DNA from 2 places in the Sulfuricella sp. genome. Region 1 is predicted to be linked to the other one. Evidence: riboswitches for the same ligand, from Rfam matches in the RefSeq annotation. Region 1 holds a riboswitch; the other holds the start of a gene.

Region 1 (6,190 bases):
GGACTCCGGATTTTGCCGGAATGACGAGGATAGTCGGGGCGCTCTACCATTTCCCAATATTTTCAATTGCCCCCTTTTTCCACGATAAAACGTCCGCTGCATTCCATGGTGGTAAAATGACGAGCTATGTCTGATCCCTCCTTTATTCACCTCCGCCTGCACAGCGAGTATTCGATTGTCGACGGCATCGTGCGTATCGACGATGCCGTTGCCAGTGCCGTCGCCGACCGGATGCCGGCGCTGGCGCTGACCGATCTGAGCAACCTGTTCGGCATGGTGAAGTTCTACCAGGCCGCCCGCGGCAAGGGCATCAAGCCGATCATCGGCTGCGACGTGTGGATCAGCAACGAGGCCAACCGCGACCAGCCGCATCGTTTGCTCCTGCTGTGCCGCAACCGCCTGGGCTATTTGCGTCTGTGCGACCTGCTCACTCGCGCCTACCGCAGCAACCAGCACCGCGGGCGGGCGGAAGTCCGCCGCGAATGGTTCGCGGACGGCGGCAGCGACGGCCTGATCGCGCTGTCCGGTGCGCATTTCGGCGATGTCGGCCAGGCGCTGTTGCAGGCTAAACGCGCGCAGGCGCAGGAACTCGCGACCGATTGGCAGCGCCTGTTTCCCGGCGCGTTCTACCTCGAACTGCAGCGCACCGGGCTACCCCAGGCCGATGTTCACGTGCGACTGGCGCTGAGCCTGGCTTCGGAATTGCGGCTGCCGGTGGTGGCGACCCATCCGGTCGAGTTTCTGGCTCCTGACGATTACAAGGCTCACGAGGCGCGGGTGTGCATTTCCGAGGGCTATATGCTGGCGGACAAGCGCCGTCCGCGCGTCTTCACCGAGCAGCAGTACTTCAAGACCCAGGCGGAGATGGCGGAACTGTTCGCTGATATCCCCGAGGCGCTCGCCAACAGTGTCGAGATCGCCAAGCGCTGCAACCTCAGCGTCGAACTGGGCAAGAGCAAGCTGCCGCTGTTCCCGGTGCCGGAGGGGATGAGCCTGGATGACTACCTGTGCCGGCGGGCGGAGGAGGGCCTGGCCGAGCGCATGAAGGAGCTCTATCCCGAAGAGGCGAAGCGGGCGGAGCAGTACCCCACCTATACCGATCGACTCAAGTTCGAGACCGGGACCATCATCCAGATGGGTTTCCCCGGCTACTTCCTGATCGTGGCCGACTTCATCAACTGGGCCAAGCACAACGGCGTGCCGGTCGGCCCGGGGCGGGGCTCCGGTGCGGGTTCGCTGGTCGCCTACAGCCTCGGCATCACCGACCTCGATCCGTTGCGCTATGCCCTGCTGTTCGAGCGCTTCCTCAACCCGGAGCGGGTGTCGATGCCTGACTTCGACGTCGATTTCTGCCAGGACAACCGCTGGCGGGTGATCGAATACGTGCGCGAGAAATATGGCGCCGATGCGGTATCGCAGATCGCCACCTTCGGCACCATGGCGGCCAAGGCGGTGGTGCGCGACGTGGGGCGGGTGCTGGACCTGCCCTACAACTTCTGCGACCAGCTTTCCAAGCTGATCCCGGCTGCACCGGGCAAGCAGTATTCGCTCGACGAAGCGCTGACGATGGAGCCCCAGCTCAAGGAGCGCTACGACGGCGAGGAGGAAGTGCGCGAGCTGTTCATTCTGGCGCGCAAGCTCGAAGGCTTGACCCGCAACGTCGGCATGCATGCTGGCGGCGTGCTCATCGCGCCCGGCAAGCTGACCGATTTTTGCCCGCTGTATCTCGCTTCCGGCGCGGACAACGTGGTCAGCCAGTTCGACAAGGACGACGTGGAGGCGGCCGGCTTAGTCAAGTTCGACTTTCTCGGCTTGCGCAACCTGACCATCATCGACCTCGCCCTCAAGTACATCAAGAAGCTCGACCCGAGCTTCGATCAGTCCTTGGATACACAGCATTTCGACGACCCGGCAGCCTACGAGGTATTGAGGAAGGCCAACACCACGGCGGTGTTCCAGCTCGAATCGGAGGGCATGAAAAAGCTGCTGGCTAAACTTCAGCCCGACCGCTTCGAGGACATCATCGCCGTGCTCGCGCTTTACCGGCCGGGGCCATTGGGTTCGGGCATGGTAGACGATTTCATCCTGCGCAAGAAGGGCAAGCAGTCGATCGACTATTTTCATCCCGACTTGCAGGCCAGCCTAGCCCCGACCTACGGCGTGATCGTCTACCAGGAACAGGTGATGCAGATCTCCCAGATCATCGGCGGCTACACCCTGGGCGGGGCGGACTTGCTGCGGCGCGCGATGGGCAAGAAGAAGCAGGAGGAGATGGACCAGCATCGCAGCCTGTTCGTCGAGGGCGCGCTCAAGAAAAATTACCCGGAAAAACTCGCCAACAGCCTGTTCGACCTGATGGCGAAGTTCGCCGAATACGGCTTCAACAAGTCCCACACCGCCGCCTACGCGGTGATTTCCTACCAGACCGCCTGGCTCAAGGCCCACCACACCTCGGCCTTCATGGCGGCGACGCTGTCCTCGGAGCTGGACAACACCGACCAGCTCAAGGTGTTCTACGAGGACACCCTGGCCAACAAGGTGAAGGTGCTGGCGCCGGACGTGAATGTTTCCAGCTACCGTTTTGAGCCGGTTTCCAGGACTGAGATCCGTTATGGTCTTGGCGCCATCAAGGGCACCGGTGAGGCGGCGATCAACGTCATCGCCGCGGCGCGCGAAAAAGATGGGCCCTTCACCAGCCTGTTCGATTTTTGCCGCCGGGTGGACAAGCGCACCGTCAACCGCCGCGTGATCGAGTCCCTGGTCCGCGCCGGCGCGTTCGACACCATCAACGATAACCGGGCGAGCCTGCTGGCGAGCGTCGGCGTGGCGATGGAAGCGGCGGAACAGGAGAACCGCGACATTCACCAGAACAGCCTGTTCGATGCCATGGATGACGGCGGCGCGGAAAGCCGACCCGATGCCATGGTGGATGCTTCTCCCTGGCCGATGGTCGAGCAGTTGACGAACGAGAAAAAGGCGCTGGGTTTTTACTTCAGCGGCCACCCTTATGATGCCTACCGCGCGGAACTCGCCAGCTTCATCAAGACCCGCCTGAGTGACATTGCGCCGCAGCAACAGCCGGTCTGGCTGGCAGGGGTGATCTACGCCATTCGTACCCAGATGACGCGGCGCGGCAAAATGGCCTTCATTTCCCTGGAGGACGGCATTGCGCGCATCGAGGTTTCGGTGTTCAGCGAATTGTTCGACGCGCACAAGGATATCCTCAAGGAGGATCAATTGCTGATCATCGAGGCCAAGATCAGCAAGGACGATTATTCCGGCGGATTTCGCGTGGTTGCGGAAAGCCTGCTTGACCTGGCCGGGGCGCGTACGCGTTTCGCCAAGCTGTTGCGGCTGTCGTGCATGGCACCCGCCAACACCGACAAATTACGTGAAATTCTTTCCGGCTATCGTGATGAAGCAGGGTGCAGGGTGCGGATCGGCTACCGTACCTCCACGGCGAGCTGCGAGCTGGACCTGGGTGAAGGCTGGCGGGTGAAGCTCAAGGACAATTTGTTGGTGTCGCTGGCCGATTGCATCGGCAGCGAGAATTCCACCATTCAATATTAAGCGTTGAAAGTTTCAATGAATGACGCGGGCAGTGATTTTTGTTGACATTGGCATGCTGTTGGGTGTAAAAAAGAAAAGATAGAATTCAAAAACAAAGCTTCTGAAAAAGGCAAACCCGTTCGAAAGGCGGGGGCGCAAAGTTACCGGTCTAAGGGGTTGATTTCTCTAGGACAGCGGGATTGCCAGACGGAGGTGACAAGCGCAAAGGGTTCGCTTGCATCACCCCAGCCGCTTCCTGCTATCCCCTCCCACCATGGCTTGCGCCCTTGCCTGAAACTATTTGGCAGGAGTTTCGGCAATGCCCGCGACAATGAACAGAACACTGGGCTTCACGCTGACGGAACTGATGGTCACGGTTTCGATTGTTGGCATCATGCTTGCCTTGGCCGTGCCCAGCCTTCGCTCATTCATTCTCGACAATCGCCTGGCCTCTCAGGCCGCCGAATTCACGGGCGCACTTGCCATGGCCCGCAGCGAAGCCACCAAAAGAAGCAGTCGTGTGGTAGTTAGCCCTGCCGTATCCGGTTTTGATAGCGGCTGGCGGATTTGGGCGGACAGCAACGGCAACACCTTGCTGGACCCGAGCGAAGCGGTGCTGCGCATTCATGAGGACCTGCATGGCAATACCTTGACCAGCGCTGGCGTCGCCGCGCCAATTGTTTATTTGCCTTCTGGTTTCATGGACATCGCTGCGGGCACCACCAGGATATTTCGGTTGTGCGATAGCCGCAGCGGCGAAAAAGGCCGTGAAATACGCATTACGGCAACGGGTCGCGTCAACATCAACCGTGATTTCATATGTTCATGAGCATGAGAAAATGATTCCCGCCAAAAGGTTCGCTTCGAGCTTGCCGCGTACTTCAGGGTTTACCCTCATAGAGGTGCTCATTGCCATGGTCGTGCTTTCCATTGGCCTGCTGGGTGTCGCCGGCATGCAACTCTCGGGGCTGCGCGCCAATCACAGCTCAGCCCTGAGATCTCAGGCAACTTATCTCGCTTATGACATGGCTGACCGGATGCGCGCCAATGTCCAGGGCGTCAATGGTGGAAACTACAATAACCTTTCCGGCGATCCCGGTGATCCGGGCTGCGTTTCTTCCAGTTGCACCCCTGCATTGATGGCGCAAGCCGATCTGCACGAGTGGAATTTGGCCAACGCCACAAACCTGCCCTCGGGCGCCGGAGCGGTCTGCCTCGACAGCACGCCGGACGACGGCACGCCAGCTTCAATTGCATGCGATGGTTCGGGAACGGCGTATGCCATCAAGGTATGGTGGAATGACGACAAGAGCGGCACGCCCAAACTATTTGCCATGAGTTTCAAGCCATGACCACCCCGGCCATTCCTGCACAACAGCAAGGCTATACGCTCGTCGAGCTCATGGTCGCGATCACGATCGGCCTGTTTATTCTGGGCGGGATAGGGATGGTCTTTGTCAGCAGCAAACAAACCTATCGCATGCAGGATTCATTGTGGCAGCTCCAGGACAATAGCCGCTTCGCCATGGAGTTCCTGATCAAGGATTTACGCATGGCAGGTTTCCGGGGATGCAGCAGCAGCGCCATTACGCCAGTCAACACGCTAAACAACGGGACGGATTTCAATTACAACTTCACGGTCGGAGTACAGGGCTTTGAGGACGCCGGCTCGGCCTGGTCTCCCGCACTCCCCACAGCCCTTTCATCGGCAAATCCGCCCCCTGTGGCAGGGAGCGATGTCATCACCCTCCGTCGTGCCCAGGAACCGGGGATAGGCGTAACCGCACCTTTCATGAGCAACAATTCTGCCGCATTGCATGTTGATGCCGACAATGGTTTGAGCCAGTACGACATCATCCTGGTAACCGATTGCTCCGCGGCGGCAATCCTGCAGGTTTCCGGCGCGGATCCAGGCGCCAGCGGAACGATTGCGCACAACACGGGGGTCGGCACACCCGGAAATGCCACCAGCGATCTGGGTAAAATCTTTCGTGACGATGCGGAAATCATGAAACTCGTCACTGTTTCCTACTTCATTGCGCCCGGCACAACAGTCGCTGGCAGTCGTTCCCTGTGGCGCAAGGTGGCCGGCGGAGCCCCGGAGGAACTGGCCGAGGGCGTGGAAAACATGCAGATCCTTTATGGCGAGGACACCGACAACGATCGCAGCGTGAATCGCTATGTGACAGCAGATAATGTGACGGACATGAATCGGATTATGAGTTTCAAACTTTCATTCCTGATGTCCACGCTAGAGGACAAAATCACCAGCAACCCCCAGCCATACACCTTCAACGGCGCGATCGTGACGCCCGCTGACCGCAAGTTGCGCCGCGTGTTTTCCACCGTGGTAACTCTGCGCAACCGGACCATGTGATGGCCGTCCCGACTTTTTTCCCCCATCATCAAGTACGGCATGAACAGGGTGCCGTTCTGGTCACCGGGCTGATTTTTCTGGTGGTGCTGACCTTGCTGGGAGTCGCCGCCATGTCCATCAACGCAATGGAAGAACGCATGGCGGGGAACAGTCGCGATTTGAATATCGCGTTCCAGGCTGCGGAATCTGGCCTGCGCGATGCCGAGCTGGATATCCTTAAAAATATCAGCCCTGCGTCTGGTTTCGATGCTTCCTGCACGAAAG
Region 2 (6,190 bases), on a different contig from region 1:
AGGCCTCGCCGGTGGCTTCCGGGTGCAGCTGGCGGTAGACGTCGACCCAGCCGATTTCGTCGAATATCTTGGTCAGCCAGGTGCGCTCCTCGGGTAGGAAGCCGGAATTTTTCTGGTTCGATTTCCAATTTTTCAGGTCGATCTCCTTGTGGGCGATGTTCCAGTCACCGCACAGCACCACTTCCCGTCTTTCTGCCTTCAGCGCTACCAGGTGGGGAGCGAAATAGTCCAGGAAGCGAAATTTCGCTGCCTGCCGCTCCTCGCCGCTGGAGCCGGAAGGCAGGTAGAGCGAGATGACGCTCAGCTTGCCGAAATCGGCTTGCAGGTAGCGGCCTTCGGCGTCGATCTCGGCGATGCCCATGCCCTCGACCACATTGTCCGGTTGACGCCGGGTGTAGATGCCCACGCCGCTGTAGCCCTTCTTCTCGGCGGCATGAAAGTAGCCATGAAAACCTTGTGGCGCGCGCATCTCCGGCGTCAGGTCGGGCAGTTGTGCCTTGAGCTCCTGCAGGCAGACGATGTCAGCCTGCTGTTGGGGCAGCCATTCGAGCAGTCCCTTGCTGGCGGCGGAGCGGATGCCGTTAAGATTCAGGGTTATAATGCGCAATCGATTTCTCCGGAAAAAAGGTTAAGCATGCAGGATTTTCGTCAGGATTTCATTCGCTTCGCCATCGAGCGCAATGTGTTGTGCTTCGGCGAATTCAAGACCAAGGCCGGGCGGCTCTCCCCCTACTTCTTCAACACCGGCCTGTTCAACGACGGCGAATCCCTGGGGCAGCTGGCGCAATTTTACGCCAAAGCCATTCTTTCCGCCCCGTTCCCGTTCGACATGCTATTCGGCCCGGCCTACAAGGGCATTCCCCTGGTGGCGGCGATCGCGGTGGCGCTGGCCGGGCACGGACGGAATTTTCCGTTCAGCTTCAACCGCAAGGAAGCCAAGGACCACGGCGAGGGCGGCGCCATCGTCGGCGCACCGCTGGCAGGGCGGGTGCTGATCGTGGACGATGTGATTTCGGCCGGCACCTCGGTACGCGAATCGGTGACACTGATCAAGGCAAACGGGGCCGAACCCTGCGGCGTGATGATCGCGCTCGACCGGCAGGAGCGCGGCACGGGCGAGTTGTCCGCGACCCAGGAGGTGACGCAGGGCTACGGCATCCCGGTGGTGAGTATCGCCACGCTGGACGACATGATCGGCTATTTGCGGCAGAAACCGGAGATGGCGCAGAATCTGCAAGCGGTTTTAGAATACAAAAATCAATATGGCGTTTCCTAAAGGAGTCACTATGCGCATTCGCTTCTCATTGTTGCTGATTCTGCTCGCCAGCTTTCCGGCTATAGCGGGGAAACTGTATTCCTGGGTGGACGAGCATGGGAAAACCCATTATGGCAATACCGTCCCGCCCCAGTATGCCCAACAGGGCAACGCCGAGCTTAATCAGAGAGGCGTGGTGGTCAAGAAAACCGACGCCGCCCTGACGCCGGAGCAGCGCAAGGCCAAGGAAGAGGAACTGGCGCAGCAAAAAGAGGAAGAAAAGAAGGCGCTGGAACAGAAACGCCGCGACAAGGCGCTGCTCAATACCTATACCACGGAGAAGGAAGTCGACCTGGTACGCGACCGCAACCTGCAACAGGGCGAGCTCCAGCTCCAGAGCATGGAATTGCGTGCCAAGCAGGTCCAGCCGCGCCTTGATCAAGCACGGAAACGGGCGGAAGACCTGGTTGCAAAGAAGAGGCCGTTGCCGCCTGATTTGCAGCAGGAGCTTGAGGAAAAGGGAAAAGAGCTGCGGCGCCTGCAGGAAATGATCCAACAGAAGCGCGCGGAAATGGACGCGATTCGCGCCAGGTTCGAGGACGACAAGAAGCGTTTTCGTGAACTGCGCCAGGTCGAGGATAGCGCCAGGAAATAAGCGCTATTCGGGTAAATAAACCGCGCTATTCTGTTGACATAATGGTTATGTTATATAAGATGTCAAACCTGAAGGTCCTGATAAAGGTCAACCTGACCGAAAGGCGGGGGCACAAAGTTCCAATCTAAAAAGCGGCAGCTTCATGATTGCGGAATTGCCAGGCAGGCCGGTAAGGCGATCCTCGGGACGCCTTGCCGATTTTTTGCCGCAATTTCGCAAGCAAAGCGATGACAATAGCCGTCGACACCGTACGCAGAATTCCATCCTATCCGAGCTTCGATCTCTCGAAGCAATCTCGGCCGGTTTCCGATCCCGTATTACTCCACTGCAATACTAAGAATGCTCAAGCCGCAAGCGTCCATCGCGGTGGCGGTCCATTTTCATGCTACTTATGAGGGAATAACCATGAAAGTAAACCTCCCCGTCACGCAAGCAGAAAAACCCTTTCCCAAGGGCAAGCTGATTGTTTCCAAAACCGATCTCAAGGGCGCCGTCACCTACGCCAACGACGCCTTCGTCGAACTCAGTGGCTTCAGCCGGGAAGAGCTGATCGGCAAAAACCACAATATCGTGCGCCACCCGGACATGCCGCCGCAGGCTTTCGCCGATTTGTGGGAAACGGTCAAGAAAGGGCAGCCCTGGCGCGGTGTCGTCAAGAACCGCTGCAAAAACGGCGATCATTACTGGGTGGACGCCTTCGTCGTGCCGGTCCGGAAGCATAACCAGATCACCGGCTACATGTCTGTCCGCACCGAGCCGGCCCGCGAGCAGATCAACGCAGCCGAGATGCTTTACAAGCAACTCAATCAGACCAGGGCGCCGATTCCGCGCAGCGGATTCTGGAAAAACCTGTCGATCCGTGCGCGCCTGGCGATGATCATGGCCTTCATGGCGGCGATGATGCTGGGCGGCGGCGGCATCGGCCTTTTCGGCATCGTCATGTCCAACAAGGCGCTGGAGACTACTTACCGGGATAGACTGGAACCTTCCAACATGGTCAACCGGATCATGCTGCTGATGAACGAGAATCGCAGCCAGATCATGCTGGCATTGCAGCACAACCCGGAAAATGCCTCTGCCAAGATGCACGATCATCCGGTCGGCCTCCATACCGACACGATGGTCAAGAACCGCGACGAGATCACGGCAGTCTGGCAGGATTACACCAAGCGGGACCTGACCCCGGAAGAGCGGGCGCTTGCCGACAAATATGCCGCTGCCCGCGGACAATACGTGACCGAAGGGTTGGCGGCCGCGCGCGAGGCGATTCTGGCCGGGAACTTCAACCAGGCCAACGAAATCCTGCACAAGAAGATCAACCCGCTTTACACAGCCGCCAATACCGAAGCCGAGGAGCTGCTGAAACAGACCCTGGCCACGGCCAAGGCGGAGTACGAGCAAGCCTTGGCGCGTTACGAAACCATCCGCAACTTGGCCGTGGGAGGGACGATCATCGGCTTGCTGCTGGCCGCCATCGCTGCCATGCTCCTGGTCCGCGCCATCATTCACCCGCTGCGGCAAGCCAATGAAATCTTCGACCGCATCGCCCAAGGCGACCTGCGCAACGAGATCGACATCAGCGGCCACAACGAAATCGGCCAACTGCAGTGCGCCATGGCGGCCATGCAGGTCCATCTCAAGGTGATGCTGGACGAAATCACGGTGGCTTCCACCGAGATCGAGCGGCGCTGCGACCATCTCAATACCCAAATGTCAGAAGTGGTGGAGCATTCCGACCATCAGCACGACCGCGTCCAGGAAGTGGCGGCGGCGATGGAAGAGGTCAGCCAATCGGTGACGGAGGTGGCCGAGAGCGCGGGCGAGACCTCCCGCGCCGCAGTCGCCTCGCAATCCATCGTCGCGAACAGCGCCGGCCAGATGGCGAAAAGCCTGGACGCGACCCGCCGGGTGGTCACGGCCGTCCAGGCATCCAGCGGCACCATCGCCGAACTCAGTCAGGCGATCCAGCGCATCGGCGATATTACCCTGACCATCAAGGAAATCGCCGATCAGACCAACCTGCTGGCGCTCAACGCCGCCATCGAGGCTGCCCGCGCCGGGGAACAAGGGTGCGGCTTCGCGGTGGTGGCCGACGAGGTGCGCAAGCTCGCCGAGCGCACTGCCAACAGCACCACCGATATCACCAAGACCGTCAGCGACATCCAGGGCGCCACCCAAGTGGTAGTAACCACGATGGATCAGGCGGTCAGGGAGGTGGAGGAAGGCATCGGCCTGATGAAGGAAAGCGGGGCGAGCCTGGGGCAGATCACCGCCACCAGCGAAAAGGTCACCGACATGTCCCAGCACATCGCCAGCGCGGCCAAACAGCAGTCGGCGGCAACCGAAGAGGTGGCCAGGAACATGGAGCAGATTTCAGGGTTGATCGAGAGCAATGCCACCGCCGCCCAGCAAGCGTGGAAGGCCACGGAAGAACTGGCCAAAACCGCCGAGGAATTACGGGTATTGGTGAGGCATTTCGAGGTAGTGGCCTGAAAACGAAGTTTCAGTGGAGGCTAACGCCGGCTTTATCGGTGTTAAGCGCAACGGCCGTAACTAAAGCCGCTGATGCACCGCACTCCGTCAAAAAAACATATTGGAGGAGCTGTGGATTTAATTATGCACGTACCTGCGTGCCAGGTGCGTTGGATATGCGTCCCGGGTTGCAGGGACATGAAGGAGAAAACCTGACATGCAAAAGTTAGAGATATTTTTTCAAATGACGGCGGGGCGCCTTCTCGGTGCTTTTCCCCGGGAAGAATTACGCAGCCTGCTTTTACCCGCCGGCCATGCGCCCTTGCTGGCCCGTCGGCGCGCAGAAATGATCATTTCCCGGGTGCGCATAGTGGCGGCGCTGTTTGCCCTGCTCACGCCGCTGTGGATAGTCGTGGATGCGCTGGTGTTCACCTACCCCGTCTCGATCATGCTGGCCGCCGGCCGGATCGTCACCAGCCTGGCTTTCGGCCTGCTGGCGTTGTCCTATGGAAAATCGACCAAAATGGCCGATGCCTACCGCGCGCTGGCGATGTTGTTCGGCATCCCGACGCTGTTTTTTATCTACTCCCATCCCCTGCTTTCCCATTTTCAATTGGTGGGGCCGGCGGCCGCCATCGCCGCCGGCTACGCCTTCTTGCCCTTCGTCATGGTGGCGGGTTTAAGCGTATTTCCCCTCACCGCATTGGAAAGCACCCTTTTCGCGCTTCCGGTGCTTTTGGCGGAGGCGCTGGTCGCCCTCATGCAGCTGGGCATGCTGAGCTGGAGTTCGCATCTGGGCGCATTCTGGCTGCTGTTTCTGATCACCGCGGTGGCGGCCCTGGCCGGCATGAGCCAGTTGAGTTTCATGATATCGCTGGTCGGGCAGGCGAGTCATGACGGGCTTACCGGCTGTTTTTCCCGTGCCAGCGGGGAGGAGCTGATGGATATCCAGTTTCACATCGCGGCCCGGAGCGGTGCGCCCTTGTCGGTTGTTTTTGCCGATCTGGACAATTTCAAGGCAATCAACGATGGTTTTGGTCATGACGCAGGTGACAGTGCCCTGAATGCAGCAGCTGAGGCGCTCCGGTCCAACCTGCGCGCCGGCGATGTCCTGTTGCGCTGGGGCGGAGAGGAATTCGCCATCATCCTTCCCGACGCCGATTGCGCAACCGCGACCAAGGCGGTCGCCCGCCTGCGCGAGCGGGGACTGGGGTCGCGGCCAGAAGGCGGCCGGCTGACCGCGAGCTTCGGCATCGCCGAACATCTGGCGGACCGCGCAACGGATTGGAGGCAACTGGTGGAAATAGCGGATCAGCGCATGTATCAAGCCAAGCTGGCGGGGAAGGATCGCTGCGTGGGCTGCGCCGAACAGGGATAAACTCAGAAAAAGCTTTAACCACGAATTTACACGAATGAAACACGAATGTTCACGAACAATCAGGAGTTATCATGGACACCTGATTCACCTGTTTGGCGACACGATGATTGTCTCTAAACTATTCGTGGTTAATCGCCGTTTTTACCTGCGCCCTTAGCCGGCGAGCTTTTTCTTTAATATCTCGTTGAGCTGCGCCGGGTTGGCTTTTCCCTTTGAGGCCCTCATCGCCAGGCCGACGAAGAAGCCGAACACCTTCTCCTTGCCGCTGCGGTATTCGGCCACCTGTGCCGGGTTGGCGGCGATGATCTCGTCCACGATCTTCTCGATCGCACCGCTGTCGGAAACCTGCTTCAAACCCTTGGCCTCGATGATGGCGTCGGCATCGCCCTCGCCCGCCCACATCGCGGCGAACACTTCCTTGGCGATCTTG

The links. Region 1 has a riboswitch for cyclic di-GMP ahead of VMV64_RS12320 (GspH/FimT family pseudopilin). Riboswitches for the same ligand answer to the same signal wherever they lie in the genome.
Region 2: another riboswitch for cyclic di-GMP. It lies ahead of VMV64_RS05795 (methyl-accepting chemotaxis protein); the one in region 1 lies ahead of VMV64_RS12320 (GspH/FimT family pseudopilin).

The regions. Positions count from the first base shown of each region.
Region 1 is NZ_DATKTK010000055.1:144,792-150,981, reverse strand. Features, by position in the region: gene dnaE (DNA polymerase III subunit alpha) at 127-3,570, shown strand; cyclic di-GMP riboswitch class I at 3,669-3,757, shown strand; gene VMV64_RS12320 (GspH/FimT family pseudopilin) at 3,869-4,378, shown strand; gene pilV (type IV pilus modification protein PilV) at 4,389-4,901, shown strand; gene VMV64_RS12310 (PilW family protein) at 4,898-5,926, shown strand; gene VMV64_RS12305 (pilus assembly PilX family protein) at 5,926-6,190, shown strand, end outside.
Region 2 is NZ_DATKTK010000027.1:52,215-58,404, reverse strand. Features, by position in the region: gene VMV64_RS05810 (exodeoxyribonuclease III) at 1-607, opposite strand, end outside; gene pyrE (orotate phosphoribosyltransferase) at 635-1,276, shown strand; gene VMV64_RS05800 (DUF4124 domain-containing protein) at 1,287-1,910, shown strand; cyclic di-GMP riboswitch class I at 1,986-2,072, shown strand; gene VMV64_RS05795 (methyl-accepting chemotaxis protein) at 2,316-4,403, shown strand; gene VMV64_RS05790 (GGDEF domain-containing protein) at 4,600-5,760, shown strand; gene gatB (Asp-tRNA(Asn)/Glu-tRNA(Gln) amidotransferase subunit GatB) at 5,914-6,190, opposite strand, start outside.